Regions from separate parts of the Fictibacillus sp. 26RED30 genome, predicted to be linked through region 1. Evidence: riboswitches for the same ligand, from Rfam matches in the RefSeq annotation. Region 1 holds a riboswitch; each other region holds the start of a gene.
The links. A riboswitch is a leader RNA that binds a small molecule or an ion and turns the genes downstream of it on or off. The one in region 1 is predicted to bind cobalamin.

Region 1 (7,748 bases):
CTAATTTTGCAATACTCGCTCCATGAGCAGCTGCTTGTAAAGCAAGAACAGCTCCTGATGATAACCCCCAAACGAATGCCGTTCCTCCTGCTTTTGAGATAATTGCATCCAGATCTTCATACTCTCGTACGGGTTCATACTGTTCTGCGTCACCACTATCACCACGGCCACGTCGGTCGTATGTGTAAACTGTAAAATGGTCTGATAATAATTTTGCAAGTTTAACCATGCCTGGGAACTTTCGATAACTGAATGCGCCTCCGATTAAGATGAGTGAAGGTCCATTTCCTACCTTGTCATAAACAATTTTTGTTCCATCTTTTGAAATTACAGTATTCATATGAATCTCTCCTTAGCATTTCAATTGTTTTTTAAGCTGATTTACTTATACGACGAAGAGGAGACGATAATATCGACACACTTTTTTATTCTTTTCAGTTTTTTTACAGAAAAGAATAATCGCAACGAAGTCGCTGCGATTATGATTGTTACCCCACTATACTCTTAAAAAAAATTCTATAAACTAGCGAACTTGATTCTGCTCTCGATAATGCTGCATCTTCTTATTGAATTGAAATCCTAGCACTTTAAAATAGATGGTGAATCCAAGTATGCCGCCCAGATAAAGAATGTGAAACAGAACCAGCATCATATAAAATGTTTTGCTTCCCCACTCGAACCAGTTAAATACTTGGGACATCCCTATTAAAACGAAGCCGAGAATAAAATATTGTATGATCAGTTTCCAACTATTTGTTAACTTCACTTTAGTGTCCTCAGTCCAAAATAAGTAATGCAAACCAGTAACCAGAATACTGATAAAAAAGATTTGAACGATCATCTCAAATGAGATCTCCCTTTTTCCGAGCATATAGCCGAACACAACATAAATGATGATTCCTCCCGAAAAGAATAAACTCATAATCGTTTTAAATGCTACCGTATACGCCATAATTTTTTTAAACATATCATCGCCTCCTTTAATTTAAAAACCTAACTTTTCCTTTAAAACAGGCACATACTGACGGGACACTAATAGGTTCTCTCCGTTCTCCATCTTCACTTCTAACCTGCCCCCAATTCGCGGGGAAATGGATTGTAATCGATCGAGATTCAATATACTTGCTTTTGTAGCACGAAAAAAATTCACATCACCGAACAGCTCTTCAATTTGATACAACCTTAATGACACCTCATAGACCGAGTTTTCGGTATAAGCAAATGTCTTTTTATCAACTGACTCAAAATAATAAATATCATTTGGTAAAAGAAGATAGACCTTTCCATCCTTTGTACCCAATACTTTTCTTTCAAGGGACCTCAACGAAGTTAGAACTTTTATAACTTCATCATTTAACATTTTGCATTTCACAATGATTTCCAAGCCTTCATGATCATCACTTTCATGTATTGTTAGCTTCATCTCACGCCCCCTTTATGTGTTTCACTTTATTTTCAACCAGTATATGTCATGATCTTCTCATCGTAAATCCACTTCTGACCAACCTGTCACAAACCGTTACCAAGTTGCACAGCCAGCTACATGAAAACAAAAAATTATTACCGTACAGTTTATTAGAAATGCTAATTACTCCAAATCCATAATTTTAATCATTAAAAAAACACTTGTAAGTTACACAAGTGCTATCTATGTCAATTATTCAATTCTCTTCTTACAATATCTAAGAGGACGGTGTTCTGATCCGTCTGTATATCACCTTTGTTTTCAAGGTTCTTCAAGTAGTATGGTAGTTCCAACACATCCTTCAGTCTTCCTTCTGTTAAGAATGGAACGGTAACTTTTAATCGGATGTCATCTCGCTGTACCGGTAATGTCGAAGCGAGGACATAACCCCAATCCACACCCGTCTTGTTAGAGAAATTATGAAAGGGAATTGTGAAAAGTCCACATTCTTTTAACGTCTTTTCGATGCTCCACATATATTCTGGCATCAGGTTGACGGTTGAACAAGCAATTGATACAACACCACCCGGGTTTAAGTGTTCTTTTAATTGATGATAAAACTCTAAAGAAAACAATTGGGATAGACTTGGACATCTTTCAGTTGGTTCTGGTATGTCTACAATGATCACATCCCACGTTTCTAGGCTTTCTTCTACAAAATGTCTGCCATCTTCAATCACCGTTCTCACTCTGTGATGATTTAATGAACCCTCATTGAATGTAACTAAACGATCGAAGTTCTTTCCAAGATCCATCATCTCCGCATCAACATCTACAGCGATAATTTCCTCAACGTTCTCATAGCGCAAAACCTCTCGCACACTGATTCCGCCTCCGCCACCGATGATTAAGATGCGTTTGGTCTCTTTCGCTGCGGCCATCGGAACATGTACAATCACTTCTGCATACTCATTTTCATCTTGTTTCGTGCCAAACATGATTTCACCATTGCTGTAGACCCATACTTCTCCTGAGACATCGATTAGTGCAATTCTTTGTGTCAATGTTTTGAACGTCTGAATCAGTTTGAAGTCTCTTTCGGGTCTCTGACCTTCATTTATATAGAGTTTAAGTGAGCCACTTCCCAAAAACCTCCAATATAAATAACCACCCGCTTCTATTATAAAAACTGCGGCTGCACCGATCGTTAGCCACATAAGTTCATCCACTATAAACACTCCTTATTTTTCAACGAGCTATATGCTCATTCTTATTCATGCATCGGACATGTGGTGTTTAAATCTTTGTGTATAAACAAAATTTAGGCGTGTGCATATACTAATGCGACAATCATTTTTTTGGAGGTTATCTTATGAGCTATATGAACCCACAACAACAGCAACAAGACACCGGACAACAGCAAAGTGATGGGCAGCAGCAAGCACTTCAACTATCTCTGCAACTTATCAGGGAAGCTGTTGCTGGCGAAAGAGAAGATGAATTATTTTACGATTACTTAATTTCTGAAGCACCCACAAACGAGCAAAAATTAATCATTGCATCCATTCGAGATGATGAGAAAAGACATAACAAGCTTTTCAGAATGATCTACAAAGACCTTACTGGCCAAGAAGTTCCACCAATGAACGGAGAAGAGTTTCAGAAGCCCAAAACGTATAAAGACGGCCTTGTAAAAGCGCTGTTTGGGGAACTTGCTGCCGTAGAAAAATATCGCGTTATTCGCCAAGGACTTCCTAATACGTATTATCGAGACATTCTGTTTAACATCATTACAGATGAGATAAAGCACAGCGCAAAGTACAACTATTTATTCACGTTAAACAGTACATCAAGTGCTCCTCGTTCTTTTCATCAAGAACACAGAATGCCTCAAACGGAGAGCTTAGCTGATCAATGGGTTTCGTACATTGATCCGTTAGTACAAAGAGCATTAAAAGAGACCGAAGAAGGCATTAACTTAACTCATCTCTATCAGGAATTTATTTTATCTGGTGTTCTTGTTGGTCAAGGATTCACACCTCAACAAGCTATTGAACAGGTAGAAGAGTGGGAAAAAACAGGAGAGTCTCAGCTGTTGAAAAAGAGCAAGATGATGGGAAACCAAGGAAGATAGGAGAAGAGAGGAATGGAATCTACACAAACATTTTCAAAGCCTTTTATTGGCGATCAATTTCCGGAGATGACGATTCATACAACCCTTGGGGAACTTGTCCTCCCAACAAGCTATCAAGGTCATTGGTTTGTCCTCTTTAGCCATCCGGGTGACTTTACACCCGTATGCACAACGGAGTTTGTTGCGTTTCAAAAGCTCATGCCCGAGTTTAGAAAGCTCAACACTTACTTAATCGGATTATCTGTAGAACAAGTATACTCACACTTAAAGTGGATCGAATGGATACAGCAGAATTTAAAAGTAGAGATTACTTTTCCGATCATCGCGGATAGTCTAGGGAGGATTGCTACTAGACTTGGAATGATACACCCTACGATGGGAACAAGAACGGTCAGAAGTGTTTATATCGTAGATCCGACAGGTAAAATTCGTCTTATCCTTACGTATCCCGAAAATGTTGGTCGTAATATCAATGAGATTCTAAGAGCGGTGAAGGCGTTGCAGACAGCAGATCGAAATAAAGGAGCAACACCTGCAAACTGGCCGAAAAACGAACTAGTCGGAGACCGTCTGATCGTTCCAGCACCTACAACCGTACAAGAAGCGAAAAAACGGGCAGAACAAGCACAAGCAGGAGAGATTGAATGCTACGATTGGTGGTTATGTACAAAGCCACTTCATGACAGATAAAGAGAGCAGCCTACGATTAGGCTGCTCTCTTTATGCCGACACATCCTCTATGCCGTTTTAATTTTAACGATAAAATAGTAATACTTATACATCACCACAAGAATCAAGATCACTCTTGCGATCATACTGTCTGTAAGGATAAAAGTAATCAAGATCATTGAGTCTGAAAACAGGCTGATCATGATCTTTTTCTTTTTAGTGAGCGAACGATTCCTAACAAAATCATCTAGATGTTTTTTATAGATGTCGGTTCCTTTAAACCACACTTCAAACTTTTTTGAACCTTTTACGAAGAAATAAGATGCCAATAATAAAAGAGGTGTGGTAGGAAGCAACGGCAAGACGATACCGATAACGCCTAAACCTAGGAAAAAGAACCCCAACATTACAAATATGATGTTTTTAATTTTCATTGGGATTCTCACTTCCTTTATCTATTAAACTTAAACCATACCGTTTACATTTTTATATAACAAACGCCGTTCTTTCCGTAGTGGAGCACCTTTAAAGAGTGCTTCTTCCTCTTCTGTCTCAGGAATGACACTCGGTACCGGAAACGGCTTACCGTTTTGATCGATGGCCACCATCGTTAAGATTGACGTGGTGTTCAACGTCCTGTTCCCCGTCTCTAGATTTTGACACTCCACTTTTACGTATACTTCCATAGACGTTCTTCCCGTTGAGATCACTACACCTTCTAATATGAGGATGTCTCCCACTTTAGCCGACGATAAGAAGTTTACATTATCAATGGATGCGGTGACAACCACTTTCTTGCTGTGCTTCATGGCGGCAATCGCTGCGATTTCATCAATGTACGATAAAACGGTACCACCGAATATCGTTCCCATGTGATTCGTGTCAGGGGGCAATACCAACTTTGTTTGAATCGTTCTTGAGATGTTTGCTGATAACTGCTGTTCCATACCATACCCTCTTTTCTGAAGCTTGAAAGCTCCTCTTATTTTGAGGGAGTTAGTGAACAAAGAAAAATACCCATCACGTAAGACGGGTACGTAAGAATACATAACAGAAAGAATGATCTATTAAATACCCCTCGTCCTATCTTCCCAACTCCCGAAGAAGATCAACGCTATAAAGATGGCAGGTCTCCTGACTCGTGCATCAGCCTACTCTAAGCCCTTCCCGTCAGATAGACAGTGGTTTTGCTTATTTCGTCAGCACTTACAGTTGCGGGTACAGTCCTGGCCTCACACCAGATTCCCTATTAAGTCTGCAACAGACACCATAATTATCGGATCTTATGAAATTTTGAATCTATCTTATTGTACCACTAACAATTTTTACTTTTTACAAAACCTTTTAATCTTCTTCATATGAGGTTTAAAATCTCCTGCTATTCTTATCTCAAAAGACTGGGGAGGTTTTCTAATGATACGTCCAACAGCATTAATCCTTACAGCTAACTATGGCAGCGGTCACGTTCAAGTCGCTAATGTCCTCGCTGAAGAAATGAAGAGTAAAGGATTTCAACCTGTCATATCTGATTTATTTGGTGAAGCTCACCCCATCATGTCCCAAGTTACGCAATCCATATTTATCAAAAGCTTTTCACACGGCTCTTCTTTTTATAAATGGTTTTATTATGGAACAAACAAATTGAATGCCAATACAATTACACAATTCTCTCGTTATTTAGGAAGAAAAAGATTTCTAGAATTGATCAAAGAACATCAACCCCGTTTTGTAATAACAACCTTCCCCCTTCACGCTGCGCCATTTCTTATTAAAAAATCACGGTTTAACATCCCCATCTATACCGTGATCACTGATTATTTCGCTCATCCATTTTGGATCAATCCAGCGATTGATCATTATTTTGTTGCATCTGATTCAGTCAAAAACGGACTGATTAATCATAGTGTGACTGAAAATAGAATCACAGTCAGCGGAATTCCGATCCGTACAGAATTCTATCATTCCATTGATAAAAAAGACGTGTTTGCTAAATACGGTATTACGTCTAGCAATCGTGTCGTGACGATCCTAGCTGGTGCTCAAGGTGTGCTGAAAAATGTTAAGGTTCTAGCTCAGCGTCTTTTAAACGATCCTTCTCTGCGAGTAATTGTAGTATGTGGCAAGAATAAAACGTTGTATGAGAAATTAACACCACTAGCAGAACAACATCCAGGTTCATTCCGATTATTCGCTTACGTAGACGAACTTCATGAAGTCTTAAAGATTTCACATTGCGTAGTAACCAAGCCAGGTGGCATCTCCATTACTGAAGCTGCTGCTGTAAGAGTGCCACTTATTCTATATAAACCCGTTCCTGGCCAAGAAGGAGAAAATGCTAAGTATTTTGAAGAAAAAGGTGCTGCAATTGTTGTTCATACCGCAGACGAAATTGTGGAGAATGTTCAGAGACTATTTAATAACGAAACTTTATTATGTAGCATGCAGAAAAGTTTAGAACTCATTCATAAATCTCAATCTTCCGCATTGATTGCTGATTATGCTGTTGATGATATACAACAGCTAACTCAAATTACACGTTAAGTAGCTATTGATGGATACAGCTTCTAATAAATTTTTAGAATGCTTTGTTTAATTGACCATAATCGACCTCTAGGTGCTATTTAGGCACTCTGGATTCCTTCTATACCTGGCCTGGTATCACGGCTATTATTTCGAGAGCTTTTAGAATTAATCCTAGAAATTTCTGATTTATTCCGGCGAGTTTTACCCATAAACCGGCGAGTCGACATATCACGACAAGTAAACACTAGCTCTATACCCCCTACCTCAACATCGCGAAACAAAGTTAACTCATTCAACGGACCCATGCTTTAATACGCGCACTCCAAACAAATAAACAGGCAGATTCGCTATCATCAGCGATTCTGCCCGTTCTAAATACTTCAATCTTCTTTAGCACCATCTTCCGCAATTGCCCGAAGGTCTGCATAGAAAAAATCATCATTGCATAAAGGGGAATGTTCCTTTTTATTATCATAGCTCTCAACGATTTCCTTCAATTCACCCGTATCACCTTTTGCATTGATGATCTCTACTAACTCATTCATTCCGTCTGATGTTTCTTCATCGATTCGTTTCTCATTCTTATCCTTCATGTCTATCCCTCCTATACGTTTTTAGCTTCTCCACTCAGGAAAATTTTACACAAAACAAAAAAAGTCCCTAATCTATGTCAGGGACTTCAATGGTTATTATTATCTTAGAAATAAATTAGCTTACTGAAATAGCATCTGTTTTTTTGTTGCTGTTATTGGTTCCTCTGTTTTTCACGATTTCTGCATAACGGTATGCGCTATCTTTCCAGATTCGCTCTTGAGAATCAAAATCTACGTAGATGATTCCAAATCGTTTGTCATATCCGAAGCTCCACTCAAAATTATCCATGAGAGACCATAGGTAGTACCCTTCAATATTCATGCCTTCATCGTTCAGATCAGAAACCGCTTGAAGATGCTTTTCGATATAATCCACACGGCCAGAGTCGTGGACGCGTCCGTTCTCTAGCACGTCATCAAAGGC
Region 2 (7,748 bases), on a different contig from region 1:
AATCATTAAATTGAACGGGTATACGGTTGATTTTGTACCACAAGGATCTCTTCTTTACATCGAACATCGTGACACACCAGGTATTATCGGAAAAGTAGGAGCTTTTTTAGGAGAACGCAACATAAATATCGCAACGATGCACGTTGGCCGAAAATCAGCTGGCGGTGAAGCCATGATGGTTCTTACCTTTGACACCCAGCTTCCAGAATCTACTCAGAAGGAACTCAGAAGCATTGAGGATCTTCTTGTGTGCAAACCTTTAGATCTATAGAAAAGCAAAAAGCTCTGCAATTCATGATGATATACTCCCCTTACAGTAAACAGATTTTTATTTTTAATCTGTCTACCTTTAGGGGAGCATATCAGAATGCAGAGCTTTCTTTATGTGTTTATTATCCTAAATCTACTTCTTTTCTCTCCCCATCCTGAAAAGTCATCAGCTTTCTGTAACCGATCTCTTTTGCAAGCTTTATAGTCGCCTCATAATTCTCTCCAACTTGGTGCGGTTCATGAGCATCTGAAGAGAGTACGATCGGTATCCCCTTTTTATAGCAAAGAGACAGAAGTTCAGGTTCTGGATAGATTCGTCCTACAGGTTTTCTTAGACCTGCAGATGAGATCTCTACACATGTTTTTGAGTCTTTTAACGCATCTGTAATGCGCTCATACTGTTCTAAAAGAAATTCTTGATCAGTCGGAACATATTTAAAGATCTTGACTAGATCGATATGTCCAACAATATCAAATAGGTTTGATTCTGCAAGTGTTACAATTTGATCATAATACGAACGATACGTTTCATAAAGATCACGACGGTCCCATTCTTTTCGGTATTCTGCAAGGTCTATCCCAAAATCATCGACCCAATGCACAGATCCGACCACGTAATCGAATGGATAGGATTTTATAAATGCCTCCATCTCAGCATGCCGTCCCGGCGTATAATCCATTTCAATCGACATGCGGACGTCCATTCCTAACTGATCTGCACGCTTAAACAGATCTACATAATCGTCCATCTTGTAATAACGTCTTTCTTCCATCCATGGTTTTGATACGATGTTTTTTGTTTCATAAAAGTGATAAGCGTGTTCAGAGATCCCAAACTCTTGTATTCCCTTCTCTTTTGCGGTGTCTACAAATTGTTTTAAATAATCGATCGTCAATGTCCCTTTTTCGAGATGAGAATGGTAATCTGTTAGCATATTAATCTCCTTTTTAAAACGTTTTACCATATGTACCATGAAATCCTTGTTCGTTCAAGTGTTTATGCTCCCAACTTCCCTCCTATAAATAAGACGCTTAAGCACATCATCAAAAAAATCACAGCAAAAAAACGGTTCAGATAGTCTCGCATTTTGTCCTCCTAGGTAAAAGTAAATCAACTTTATCATCCTATTCAGCTTTTCAACTTTTTGAACCGGTTTTTAAAGAAAAGGCTCAACTAAAATTCGTTGTTGATTTTTCGCTTGGGAACTTACTAAATCTACTCTATAAACATCATTCTTATCTAATGAGGCAGGATAATGAACTCGAATAAAGAAGTTTGATAAAGAAAATAACTACAAAAGGGATGTAGAGCATATGGACATACTACTCTGGATAACGATTGGTTTTATAACAATTGGATTTGTTGTTCTTACTTCTATGAAAAAAGATATGGAAAGTAAGCTCGCGTTTATAACAGGAAAAATGGAAAACGAGGAAACTTCAGCAAAAGCTAAAACCATCATTTGGTGGATCGTAAGTGCCACAGCTTGGGGAATAGTGAGTATACTTCTTATTGTTTGGTGTTTTCATCATAACTTTGGGTAATTGTTAGCTTCTATACAGAATATCACGAAACAGAACTTCCAAATAATACGAAGTTCTGTTTTTTTCAACATTAAACTTTAAGAGAGCTAAAAAAGCTCCCTATTCAAAGGCAGCTTTTTGACTTCCATCTTTATTAATATAATTTTCCATCACATAGAGAAGTGGTTTGTAAAGTACGATGAAGAACACCACGTTACCAATCGCATGATTTAGATCAAATGGGAGGCTCGCCAAGTAATACGGCCAGAATTTCTGCATGATGATTCCACCAAAGAGAACAGACATGATGAAACCAAACAAAAAGCCACAGAATCCTGCATAGATCGGGAGCAACAGCCAAGGTATGTTATGTCTGTATTTGCCTAGATATGCGCTCATAACGGCTATCAATCCCCAGGCAAACATCTGACCGAACGTCCACAGACCATGCCCTAGAAAAAGATTTGTTGTTATCGTGCTTAATATAGCAAGTAACAACCCTTGCACAGGACCGAGTACGAATGAAGCAAGAATGAGTATCGTCGTATTCGGCTGAACATTGGGTATCATTGAGAAGGTGATTCTGCCTACTGTTAATATAGCAGCAAGTAAGGCAATGATCGTAATTCGTTTGACTGTCAGCTTATTCATATTTGTGAAGATCAAATTCTACGACATCGCCAGGTTTTAACGTAATATCCTTAGCACCCTTCATCGCTTCTTCACCGTTTACAGAAAAGAACCAAGATGTTTTGTCCTGTTCGCTTCCAGCCACTCCTTCAATACTGCTGATAAATGCACCATCGTATTGTGTTTCAATCTTAAAGTTATCTTGCATCACGTCCATGATTGTCGCATCTTTTGCGATATCGACTTTCTTTTCCGTAACTTTTTCTTTACCGTTCTCTTTTGTGATCTGAACCGTTACTTGTTCTTTCTTCGTTTCTTCTTGTTTCGGCTGATCAGCCGTTTCCTTCGTTTCAGTCGTTCCACAGCCTACTAACATCATCATCATTGTTGCTAATACTAAAAGTAATTTTTTCACGATTGACCTCTTTCTGTTATAAAAACGTTTTGTTTGGTCCTACAACTTACTTTACGCAACTAAAAAAATCCCCTTCGGCTACGAAGGAGATTAATAGTATACAGGCAGAAAACAGCAACCGGCCCCGGTACTGTTAAACACCCCCCTATCCTCGTAGGTCATGTCATGTAACAAACAGGCAGGTCTCCTGGCTCTTGATCATCGTCTCCTAACGCCTTCCCGTTTTCACAGTGGCGAAACTATAGGATTCTCACAATTACAGTGGCGGGACCGCAACGGAATCTAACCGTTTTCCCTATTAAGCTCGTCCAATAAAGGACTGCACCTGTTTAACACGTATGAAATTTTATGAAATCACAATTCCTATTATAAACATATTGGAGAAATTTGTGAAATCCTTTTTTAATAACTGCTTTTGTTCCTTATGAAACAAGATTAATCGGGACGTATTGCTAATTTATTTCAACGTTCGCGGAATTACGAAAGAAAATGTTGTACCTTCATTATTCTTACTATGAACGCTAATCTGACCACCATGTGCTTCTACGATGTTTCTTGCAATAGCAAGGCCAAGGCCAGTTCCACCTGATTTTCCTCTTGTTCTTGCTTTATCACCTTTATAAAAGCGTTCGAAAACAAATGGCAGATCTTCCTCTTTAATTCCTGTTCCATTGTCTTTAACGAAAAACTTCACGTTCTGATCGCTCACTTCTACAGTCAGGTTAACAAATCCACCTTGAGAAGTATGACGAATAGCATTATCGATTAAATTGGTTAAGACTTGCTCAATCCGGTCTGGATCGATATCCATTTCACCTTCAAGACTTTGGTGATTACCTTTAAATTCTAAACTTAATTGAATCTCTCGGTCTTTAGCAGGACCTTGGAACTTCCGGACGATTCTTTCTGCAAAAGGAATGATCGGAAGAGAGCTGTAGTGAAGCTTCATATGACCGGCTTCTAATCTCGCTAGATCGAGAAGTTCGTTAACAAGTCTTCCCATCCGTTTCGATTCGTCTAAGATGATTCCTGCTAGCTCTTTCTTCTCTTCTTCAGATTCTGCAATATCATCTACGATCGCTTCACTATATCCTTGCAGCATAGCGATCGGCGTCTTTAATTCATGTGAAACGTTCGCAACAAAGTCTTCTCTAAGCTTGTCCATTCGTCGTTCTTCTGTCATATCACGAAGTACAGCTACTGCTCCACGAATCATAGATTGGTCATATAGTGGTGTCATAACGACGACCCACGAGCGGCCTTGTATCGCGATCTCTGTCATCTGTTCACTCTCAAGTGCAACAACTTGCCCAAAGAGCTGTTTGACCGTCTCAGGAACGTTTCCGTTGACCTCTGTCTTCATGCCTGATTCGTAATAAAATGCCTGTAGGAATCGATCAGCAGGAGGATTCGTAACCAGTATGTTCATTTTTCTATCAAAGGTGATCACACCATCAGCCATCGAACTTAAAACACTTGTTAACTGTTCTTTTTCTTGATTCAATGCTGTGATATTGTTTTTTAACTGTCTGCCCATACGGTTAAACGTCATGCCAAGTTCGCCGATCTCATCATGCGTTAAAATCGGCACTTTCATATCAAATTCACCTTTTGCTACAGAGGTGGCTGCTTCTCTCATCCTTCTTAGTGGTGCCGTAATTCGAGTAGATAAGAAAAACGCAAAGATCGTAGTTAAGATGATCGCGATCCCCGCTGCTAAAAAGATGAGATACTTTGTATGATTCGTTGTTTTTTCCACATTCTCGATGGATTGATAGACGTAAACGGCTCCTGCATTTTCTCCGGATCCATAAGGTTCACCGTAGATGATCATCGTTTGCATCGTCTCATCATTTTTATTCAGAACGGGAAAATCTCCGTTTACGTAGATCTTTTTTTCACTCTCTGCGACAGTAGATAACTGATCATTCTCTTTGAAAACAGAAACTGGGATATAAGGTGCATCATCGTAAGAATTCTTAGACATAAAGGATTCCTGATTTTCGTCTATGATCATGATAGACATGGAATATGCTTCAGCCATTTCACTTGTGATGCGTATTGCTTCTTCCTTGTTCTCATCGCTTTCCATAATCAACATCACTCGATCAGCCATCTTCGTTAATTGATCTTTGGCTTGATCATCGTAAAACGATTCAAAGAACTGCGTAAGAAGAATGGTGAGCAGGGTTAAAACGACCGAGACTAATAAAAGTATCGTTATCCAAAGTTTACCAACTACACTTCTCCAGATCATTCATTCCCAACCTCAAATTTATAACCCACTCCCCAAACGGTCGCGATCATGGATGCTGCATCCGGTGAGACTTTGTTAAGCTTTTCTCTAAGTCTTTTCACATGTGTGTCAACTGTTCTAAGATCACCAAAGAATTCATAGTTCCAAACATCTTTTAGCAATTGTTCGCGCGCATAGACTTTATCTGGAGTCTTCGCTAAGTAGTACAACAACTCATATTCTTTCGGTGTTAAGTTGACTTCTTTTCCGCCAGCTGTTACACGGTGAGCATCGTGATCGATCGTAAGGTGCTTAAACACAACAACGTTCTTTGCAACCGTTTCGGTTTGAAGAAACTTCGTCGGTGACGACCTTCTCAACAGTGCTTTTACACGAAGGATGACTTCTCTTGGACTGAACGGCTTCGCGATGTAATCGTCCGTACCTGCTTCGAATCCTTCTATGCGGTTAAGCTCTTCTCCTTTAGCTGTCAACATGATTACAGGAGTCGCTTTCTTTTCTCTTAACTTTTCACAAACCTCAATGCCATCCATACCAGGAAGCATAAGGTCGAGCAATATGAGATCAAAATTGATGGATACTGCCATCTGTAGCGCATCCTCACCGTTTTCGGCTTCATGAACTTCGTAGTTCTCTCGCTCTAGATACATCGTTAATAGTTTTCGAATTCTTTCTTCATCATCAACAACTAGAATTTTAGCTTCTGTATCCATATTCAATCCTCCACATAAAATCAGTTAAACTAGATTTTTTCCTGTCTCTATCATACATGAAACCAAGTACACTAAACAAACCGGACATGCTGTCTATCTATTTTCTTTCATTTAGGGTTGGTTTTGAATAAAACTTATTCAGTAGTTGATTTCCGTTACAGATGCTCGCTTTCCACGGGGCGAACGGTGTTCAAAGAAGTACGTGTGCTCCTGCGTCTACCAGCAAAGCCTATCGAAGCGAGATTTCTCGTCGCATGCCTTACCAGAAGAAATTGCAGGTAGCTGGCACGCTACGCGACCTTAGGAGTCTCCACCTGGCCGTTCGTCCCGTAGGAGTCTCGCATCTTCCACTACAATAAACTTATCAATGAAGTAAATAAAATGATTAAAACAACAATTCTTAAAGGTCATTATGTAGTTGATCACGTTCGTCTCTTATAAAAAAGTCTCTCTAATGAAAGAGAGACTTTAAAATCTTTAAGCGTATGAATGCAATCCTACAAGAACAAGGTTTACCGCGATCAAGTTAAATGTGATGATCCAGAACCCTAGCACACAAAGCCATGCAGACTTTTCTCCGTGCCAGCCCCTTGATAGTCGTAAATGAAGAAAAGCGGCATAGAACAAGAACGTGATAAGAGCCCAAACTTCTTTTGGATCCCATCCCCAGAATCTCGACCAAGCTTGTTGAGCCCATATCATAGCAAAGATTAGTGCTCCGAGTGTAAAGATAGGAAAGCCGATCGCAACTGCTCGGTAGCTGATCTCATCCAGAAGATCTGGTTTCATCTTAACTTTTGTCTGAAGAGCTGCTGCTATTCTTTTTCTTAAAATCAGACGAAGTAAGCCATAAAGGATTCCTCCTGCTAAGAGAGACCAAATGAACGTATTCAACTTAACAGAAGCGTCAACACCGTTCATCCAAGATGGCGTTGAGAATAGTGGTCCAAACGAATCGTCCAGTTGCTCTCCGTTACTTGGACCTGCAATGGCAGGCATATCATAGACGACTTTAACTGCCTGATTGTTATCACCCATCATTTCAAATGTCGTTTCATATCCAGCACCTTTAAAACCGACCGAAACAAAGATGAATCCAACAACCGCAATCAAACTGTAAAGAATGATCTCTAACCATAAAGTCTTTTTAGACGAGATGGTCTGATCAACTGTACGAATTAAATAAATGAGTCCTGATACGAAAGAGATCGCAAGGATTCCCTCTCCGAGCGCCGCTGTTGTAACATGGATCTTCAGCCAGTCACTTTGAAGGGCAGGAATAAGCGGAGAGATATCTCTTGGAAACATACTGGCATACGCGATAACAAGAACAGCTATAGGCATCGCGAAAACGCCTAGACCGTTCGTTCGATAGATGATGTATAGAATAATGAATGCAAGTACCATCATCATGCCAAAAAAGGTAGTGAACTCAAACAAGTTACTTACAGGGGCATGTCCACTTGCCATCCACCTTGTAATAAAATAGCCTAGTTGAGCTGCAAATCCTACACATGAACTTATGAACCCTATTTTTCCCCACTTTTTTGTATGAACAGCATCTTTTCCTTTTTTATCTGAAATAGACATTGCAAAGAATAGAGTAGAGAACAAGTAAATAATAAATGCACTATATAAAAGTGTACTGCTGATTTCAGCCATCATTAACCCTCCCGCTTGAACAGCATTACTTTGAAGCTGTTTCTTTTTCTTCTAAAGGTGTGAGATTGGTCTTATCAGACAGAAATTCCACATCTTTTTTCAAGCCATACCAGTTCTTATTCGTATGAGCGGCAGCCCATACCTCACCTGCATTTTGTTTGATCCAAATTCTTCTATAGTTCCAATATAAACCTTGTGTAACACCTATCATAAAGATGATTCCACCAAGCGCGATAATCCAAAGTGTATGGTCTTTTCGGACTGTAAGCGCCGTTAA
Region 3 (7,748 bases), on a different contig from region 1:
GATGTAAAAGAAGCATTCTTAGAATACAGCTGGCCAGGCAATGCGAGAGAACTTAAGAATTTTGTTGAGGCAGGCATCCAACTTACCCATAGTGATAGATTATCGTTAGATGTTTTTCCGGATTTTCTAAAAGAAAAGCTCGGAATCAATAAGAAGCAGATGACACTCAAAGAACATCTTCAAGAAACAGAAAAAAATGTGATTGCTTACTATTTAGAGAAGATGAACGGGGATATTATGCAAGTTGCTAAACATCTAGGCATTGGAAAGACAAACCTATATGATAAGATTAAAAAATATAACATTCGTTAATCTAATCTGCTATTCCGAAAAAACGGAACGCCTTTCCGTATTTTCGGAATGATTCATTTTATTAATTAAATGAGATTTCCAAGTATCATCTATGTTATATTCTAACTTTCTATAATCACAAAGTTTAAGTATCAATATTATTTTTCCGTTTTTTCGGAAAAATAATAGGATGATGTATACCCATTATACGTTCTGATGTTGGCATGAAACTTGCATATGAATTAAAGGGTGTAAATGATATGGAAAGGTGATGATGCTAAAAAAAATGAAAGCGCTTCAAAAATGTTAAATGGATAGAATGGGGGAATTTGAAAATGGACATTATTATTATTTTATTAGCTTTATTCTTCTTAATGTTCGTAGCATACAGAGGATTCAGCGTTATTTTATTCGCGCCGATCGCTGCTTTGTTTGCTGTATTGCTTACTGAACCTGGTCACGTATTACCCTTTTTCTCAGGAGTGTTCATGGAGAAAATGGTTGGTTTTATTAAACTCTATTTCCCGGTCTTCTTACTAGGGGCGATTTTCGGGAAAGTTATTGAAATGTCAGGATTTGCAAAATCAATCACTCAGTTTGTCATCAAACTGATCGGACCTGCTAGAGCAATGCTTGCAATCGTACTTGTTGGTGCAATTTTAACGTATGGTGGGGTCTCTCTGTTTGTTGTTGCTTTTGCTCTCTACCCGTTTGCATCTGAACTTTTTAAACTTGCTGATATTCCTAAAAGACTTATACCGGGTACGATCGCGTTAGGTGCTTTTACTTTTACAATGGATGCTTTTCCAGGGAGTCCGCAGATTCAGAATATAATTCCTACATCTTTCTTCGGAACAACAACATGGGCTGCACCGTGGCTCGGGTTTATCGGAGGAATGTTTGTTTTCATATTGGGTATGATCTACCTTGAGTGGAGACGTAGACAAGCGGCTGCAAAAGGTGAAGGATACGGAACAGGACATACCAATGAGCCTGAAAAGCTAGATTCTGAAAATCTACCAAATGCTTTTATAGCGATTCTTCCGCTTATTCTAGTAGGAGTGTTCAATAAATGGTTCACCGTCTTAATTCCACAGTATTACGGTAAGACGTTTGATTTTTCTGCTATTGGTATGAAGAACGTGCCTGAGATTCAGATCCCATCACTTGCTGCTGTATGGGCAGTTGAAGGAGCTTTGATCATTGGTATCGTTACAGTTCTTTTGTTCTCTTTCAAGAGAATTAAAAACAACTTTAATAAAGGAATTAATCTATCCATTGGCGGAGCGTTACTGGCAACATTAAATACAGCATCAGAGTATGGATTTGGTGGTGTGATCGCAGCACTTCCTGGCTTTACTGCAGTAAACTCGGCGATGTCGAATACGATTAAAGACCCGTTGATCAATGAAGCGGTTACGACTACGACGTTAGCAGGTATTACAGGATCAGCGTCTGGCGGGATGAGTATTGCACTCGCAACGATGAGTGAAACGTATATCGCACAAGCAGACAAACTAGGAATTGATACAGAAGTACTTCACCGTGTTGCTTCTATGGCGAGTGGTGGAATGGATACACTCCCTCACAACGGTGCTGTAATTACGTTGTTAGCCGTTACAGGTTTAACTCACAAACAGGCGTATATCGATATTTTTGCTATGACGATCATTAAAACGATAGCCGTGTTTGTAATCATTGGTTTGTATTACGGATTTGGTATCGTTTAAACCATTATTCTAAAAAAGGAGTAATAATTCCATGAGAGCGTTTGTCGAGGGGAAAGTTGTTTTTATTACAGGAGCAGCTAGTGGAATCGGTTTGCAGTTAGCAAAGGCTTTTGCTGAACAAGGAGCAAAAGTCGTGATCAGTGATTTGAATGATGAGAAAGCAAAGGAATCAGCACATTTGTTGGCTCAAGATGGTCTTGAAGCAATCGGACTTGGCTGTAATGTGACCACGGAGGAAGATATAACAAAAGCGTTGGACGAAACACTGAAACAATTCGGACGCATCGATGTGCTCATCAACAATGCAGGATTGCAGTATGTATCTCCACTTGAAGAATTCCCGACTGAGAAATTCCAGCAATTGATCAGTGTCATGCTTACCGCTCCATTTATAGCAACTAAACATGTGTTTCCAATCATGAAGAAACAACGGTTCGGACGCATCATCAACATGGCGTCCATAAATGGGCTTGTAGGTTTTGCGGGGAAATCAGCTTACAACAGTGCGAAGCATGGAGTTATTGGTTTAACAAAGGTGGCTGCCTTAGAAGGTGCATCACATGGAATAACGGTAAATGCGGTTTGTCCGGGATATGTTGACACACCTCTTGTAAGAGGGCAATTAGAAGATCTGGCGAAAACGAGAAACGTAGAGTTAGAAAAAGTTTTGGAAGAAGTAATCTATCCTCTTGTTCCACAAAAAAGATTGTTAGATGTTCAGGAAATTGCAGATTACGCACTCTTTCTTTCAAGTGAGAATGCGAAAGGTGTTACAGGGCAAGCGATTGTGATCGACGGAGGATATGTCGCACAATAAACGATAGATAATTTATTGACATTCACTATATTTAGTGTCAAAGTATATAGTACAAACCTATATATGGAGAATTCAGGTGCCGGAATATCCGGCTGAAAAGGGAATTCGGTGCAATGCCGAAGCTGTCCCCGCAACTGTAATTGTGGACGAAATGGAATAGCCACTGTACGGATCAGTTATTTACAATGACTGCTGTATGGGAAGGCCCAAAGTAGGAAGAAGCAAAAGCCAGTAGACCTGCCTGAAGACTCCTATTTTCTTTTCCTCGGGGATTGGGAGAAAGAACAGCGGCTGTTTTATGCGGACGATTGTCCGTCGAAATACACGTCATTCTTTCACCCTCTTCCTGATGGAAGAGGGTTTTTATTATGACTAGGGAGTGTATTTAATATGAAAATGACAACTGTAAACTCTTTACTCGGGGAGTGGTTAAGGAGTTGTGTCGAAAATTTTCCGAACATACAAGCTGAAACTTTTCTAAAAAATGCTGAGAAAATGGAAACTCAAACAGGAGAATCAAGCTCACTTTACAGACAGTTAATCATGGAAGCTTTAAATGGATTAAATGCAGAAGAACCACAGTGGACATTTGTGGCATCGCAAATCTATTTAAAGCAATTATATGAAGAAGTCATGATCAATCGTGCTGAAGCAGAAAAACGTCCATATACGAACCTTTATGGCTTGATCTCTAAGTTAGTAAGTTTGAATATCTATGATGATACCATTCTATCTGCGTACTCTAAGAAAGAGTTGGAGAATGCTGAAAACATGATAGACCCTACGAGAGATAAGTTATTTACATACATCGGACTCAAAACGCTTGCTGATCGATATTTGGCAAAAGGGTTCAATCACGAAATTTATGAATTGCCACAAGAACGTTGGATGCTGATCGCGTTGTTTTTAATGAGAGACGAGAATCCAACGAATCGACTTCAATTAGTCGAAGAAGCATACTGGGCGCTATCGAACCTTTATATGACGGTTGCCACCCCGACTTTAGCGAATGCAGGCAAGAGTTATGGGCAGCTTAGTTCTTGTTTTATTGATACGATCGACGATAGTTTAAGAGGGATCTTTGATTCTAATACAGATGCTGCAACTGTTTCGAAAGGTGGCGGCGGACTTGGTATCTATCTCGGTAAGATTAGAGCAAGAGGTTCTGACATAAAAGGATTCAAAGGAAACTCATCAGGTGTAATACCGTGGATGAAGCAGTTAAATAACACGGCAGTTTCTGTAGATCAGCTTGGACAGAGGCAAGGCGCGATTGCAGTCTACCTGGATATTTGGCATAAAGACATCTTGGAGTTTTTAGATGCAAAGTTAAACAATGGTGATGAACGAATGAGAACGCATGACCTTTTTACAGGTGTGTGTCTGCCAGATCTTTTCATGGAGCGCGTGGAAAAACGCGAGGATTGGTATCTGTTCGATCCTCATGAAGTAAGAAAAATCAAAGGCTATTCGTTAGAAGATTTCTATGATGAAACGGTTGGGTCAGGAAGCTTTAGAGAAAAATATGCTGATTGTGTAGAGGATGAGAGACTTTCAAAAAAATCCATTCCTGCTATTGAGATCATGAAACGGATCATGAAGTCGCAACTTGAAACCGGAACACCGTTCATGTTCTATCGAGATACTGTAAACCGATTAAATCCGAATTCTCACAAAGGGATGGTCTATGCATCTAATCTGTGCACAGAGATTATGCAAAACATGTCTGCAACGGTTGTCACTTCAGAGGAGGCAGAGGATGGAGAAATTGTCATCAGAAAAACGCCAGGAGACTTTGTCGTCTGTAATCTGTCATCTCTTTCTCTTGCTAAAGTAATCAATGATCAAGTGTTAAAGAGAGTCATTGATATTCAAATCCGAATGCTAGATAACGTTATTGATCTAAATCGTATAGATGTACCTCAAGCAGAACTTACAAATAAGAAATATCGTGCGGTCGGTGTAGGTACGTTTGGATGGCACCACCTTTTAGCAAAAGAGGGAATCAAGTGGGAAAGTGAAGAAGCCGTTTCGTACGCTGATAACCTTTATGAAATTATTAATTTTCATGTAATCAACGCTAGTTGTGAGCTTGCGAGAGAAAAGGGAAGATATCCGGCATTTTCAGGTTCAGATTGGGAGACAGGAAACTACTTTTCGAAGCGTAACTATTCCTCTGAAGAATGGAATAGTCTAAAAAAACGAGTTAATATGCACGGCTTAAGGAATGGGTACCTCATTGCGGTTGCACCGAATTCATCAACGTCGATCATCGCAAATTCGACACCGAGTGTAGATCCTATATTTAAAAAATTCTATTCTGAAGAAAAAAAGAATTACAAAATACCTGTAACCGCTCCTGACTTGAATGCAGACACAACTTGGTTTTATAAATCTGCGTTCTTAATCGATCAAACATGGAGTATTGAACAGAACGCAGCTAGACAGAGACACGTGGATCAGTCCATTTCGTTTAATCTTTATGTCAATCACAATATAAAGGCAAAGGATCTGTTGCACTTGCATATGCTCAGCTTTAAAAAAGGATTGAAGACTACGTATTATACCCGATCTACATCGATTGAGTTAGAAGGATGTGAAAGCTGTGAAAGTTAAAGAGGTTGAACTACTCAAAGAGAGAAAAATCTATGATGTGGAAGCTCCTAATCGATCTACAGGTATCATAAATGGTAAGAGTTCTAATATTCTAAACTGGGACGATGTGAGATATAAATGGGCTTATCCTTTATATAAGAACATGTTAGCCAATTTTTGGACACCGTTTGAAATAAATATGTCGAGTGACAGCAAACAATATGTTAGCTTGAGCGAAAAAGAACAAGATACATTTAATAAAATCATAGGGTTATTGGCATTCTTAGATAGTGTTCAAACGGATTATTCAAGCAAAGTAGCAGCCTACTTAACAGATTCAAGTCTTGCTGCACTCATGGCCACGCTATCGTTTCAAGAAGTCGTTCATAATCAGTCATATTCATATGTGTTGTCCTCTTTAGTACCGAAGTCCAAGCAGGATGAGATATTCGAATACTGGAAAACAGATGCTGTGCTAAGAGAGAGGAATGATTTTATTGTTGAAGGCTATGAGGAGTTCCTTCATAATCCTACGCCTCAATCTTTTTTGAAATCTATTATTTACGACGTGATTCTTGAAGGATTAAATTTTTATTCTGGTTTTAGCTTCTTCTATAATTTGGCCAGAAATCAAAAGATGGTCTCGACTTCAACGATGATCAACTATATTAATAGGGATGAGCAGCTGCATGTTTATCTGTTTACGCAAATTTTTAAAGCCGTAATAGAAGAAGATCCGCATTTAAGAGATGAAGAGTTGGAGATGTTTGCGAAAAACACGTTTCAGCGAGCGGCGGAGCTCGAGATCAAATGGAGTAAGTATATAATAGGAAATTCATTTGAGGGCATCCATGAATCCGATTTAGAAGCTTATATTAAATTCATGGCGAATAAACGATTGAACGAATTAGGATTTAACAAGCTTTATCCAGAATACAATAAAAATCCACTTCCTTGGATAAAGGCTTATTCTGATGTGAATTCTGGAAAAAGTGATTTTTTTGAACAGAAATCGAGACAATATACTAAAGTTTCTGATGAAAATGGTTTCGATGAACTATAGAAAGCCGGGATCTAGGTCCCGGCTTTCTTTTTTTAGATGTTTTATAATGACGATAGAAATTACTTAAGCTCTTCTTTCACTTCAAACTGCTGACTCACCTTATCACATTCTTCATGATATTTTTCATGTGTACGTTTAATGACATGATCGAATACTTCATCGACCTCATTGCTCAGAATCTTAATGCCCTCTCCTGTAATACCGCCTTTTACGCATACCTTTTGAATGAGTGTAGGCAACGTATAAATATCTTTCTCAAGTAGTTTCCCCATTCCGATAATCATATCGCTTGCCAGTTGAGTTGCCTGAGCTTTAGTGATTTCAGTTTGATCGACTGCTGAGTTAATAAAGCATTGCAGGACATAACCGATAAACGCAGGACCGCAGCTTGCGATATCAGAAGAGATACGAGTGATATTTTCATCAATAACAAGAGGTGTAGAAATATAGCTCATTAAAGAAAGCAGCTTTTCTTTGTAATCAGCGTGGCACCTTTTTCCGAATGATACAAGTGATGATCCAGCTAGTGCCCGGTTATTAATGCTCGGAATAGCTCTTGCAATATTGCAATCTAGTAGATCTTCCAACTGTTCACAGGAAATAGGACTCGTAATTGAAACGACCAACTGATGTTTAGAGATGGAGCTTTTATTGCTAGATAGCAACGAATAAAACTCGTGTGGCTTCACACATATGAACACAATTTCAGCAAAACGGAAAACTTCTTCAGGATTATTTCCAACCTTCATTTTTGGATAGACATTCTGCAGCCTCTCAGCTTTAGACAGAGTGCGGTTAGTGACCATGAGCCTTGATGGCGAAATGGCTGAAGATTCGATAAAAGAAGAAGCAAGAACGCTTCCCATATTTCCGGTTCCGATAATTCCAACCTTCATATCTGAACCTCCTTCCTCTACGTTCAAATTTATGCACGCAGTGTATCAAATATGTTTTTTTGCAAGTTCAAGCCTAGTTAAGAAGGTGAATTTATGGAAAAGTTAAAGCGACATATGAACTGGATTATTAGTGGTGGTATACTGCTCATCCTTGCAATAATTGTATCTCTATTCAATTATTTTCAAAGTGAACCAAATATGCCTATAACTTCACAGATACCTATACAAATGGAATCGGAATCGCCAATTCACACTGATAAGCCTAAACGAAAGAAGGAAGATAAGATCCAAAAAGAGGCTGAAATTATGGTCGATGTCCAGGGAAGTGTAAAGCGTCCAGGCGTATACGAATTGAA

Region 2: linked by a shared signal. The riboswitch ahead of IHV11_RS21460 (DUF4430 domain-containing protein) and the one ahead of IHV11_RS18555 (acyl-CoA thioesterase) in region 1 are both predicted to bind cobalamin.
Region 3: linked by a shared signal. The riboswitch ahead of IHV11_RS04385 (ribonucleoside-diphosphate reductase subunit alpha) and the one ahead of IHV11_RS18555 (acyl-CoA thioesterase) in region 1 are both predicted to bind cobalamin.

What each region holds. Positions count from the first base shown of each region.
Region 1 is NZ_JACZDV010000004.1:92,745-100,492, forward strand. Features, by position in the region: gene IHV11_RS18520 (alpha/beta fold hydrolase) at 1-340, opposite strand, end outside; gene IHV11_RS18525 (hypothetical protein) at 524-967, opposite strand; gene IHV11_RS18530 (LytTR family DNA-binding domain-containing protein) at 986-1,423, opposite strand; gene IHV11_RS18535 (spermidine synthase) at 1,654-2,634, opposite strand; gene IHV11_RS18540 (ferritin-like domain-containing protein) at 2,778-3,539, shown strand; gene IHV11_RS18545 (peroxiredoxin) at 3,552-4,229, shown strand; gene IHV11_RS18550 (YbaN family protein) at 4,277-4,642, opposite strand; gene IHV11_RS18555 (acyl-CoA thioesterase) at 4,673-5,155, opposite strand; cobalamin riboswitch at 5,316-5,495, opposite strand; gene IHV11_RS18560 (MGDG synthase family glycosyltransferase) at 5,622-6,749, shown strand; gene IHV11_RS18565 (hypothetical protein) at 7,112-7,324, opposite strand; gene IHV11_RS18570 (GH1 family beta-glucosidase) at 7,440-7,748, opposite strand, start outside.
Region 2 is NZ_JACZDV010000001.1:1,102,006-1,109,753, reverse strand. Features, by position in the region: gene serA (phosphoglycerate dehydrogenase) at 1-271, shown strand, start outside; gene IHV11_RS05620 (histidinol-phosphatase) at 393-1,205, opposite strand; gene IHV11_RS05615 (hypothetical protein) at 1,585-1,815, shown strand; gene IHV11_RS05610 (ECF transporter S component) at 1,915-2,445, opposite strand; gene IHV11_RS21460 (DUF4430 domain-containing protein) at 2,438-2,839, opposite strand; cobalamin riboswitch at 3,000-3,183, opposite strand; gene IHV11_RS05600 (ATP-binding protein) at 3,297-5,096, opposite strand; gene IHV11_RS05595 (response regulator transcription factor) at 5,093-5,809, opposite strand; gene ccsB (c-type cytochrome biogenesis protein CcsB) at 6,287-7,471, opposite strand; gene resB (cytochrome c biogenesis protein ResB) at 7,497-7,748, opposite strand, start outside.
Region 3 is NZ_JACZDV010000001.1:877,985-885,732, forward strand. Features, by position in the region: gene IHV11_RS04370 (sigma-54 interaction domain-containing protein) at 1-312, shown strand, start outside; gene IHV11_RS04375 (GntP family permease) at 627-2,021, shown strand; gene IHV11_RS04380 (3-hydroxybutyrate dehydrogenase) at 2,053-2,838, shown strand; cobalamin riboswitch at 2,896-3,097, shown strand; gene IHV11_RS04385 (ribonucleoside-diphosphate reductase subunit alpha) at 3,235-5,454, shown strand; gene IHV11_RS04390 (ribonucleotide-diphosphate reductase subunit beta) at 5,444-6,496, shown strand; gene comER (late competence protein ComER) at 6,556-7,392, opposite strand; gene IHV11_RS04400 (helix-hairpin-helix domain-containing protein) at 7,486-7,748, shown strand, end outside.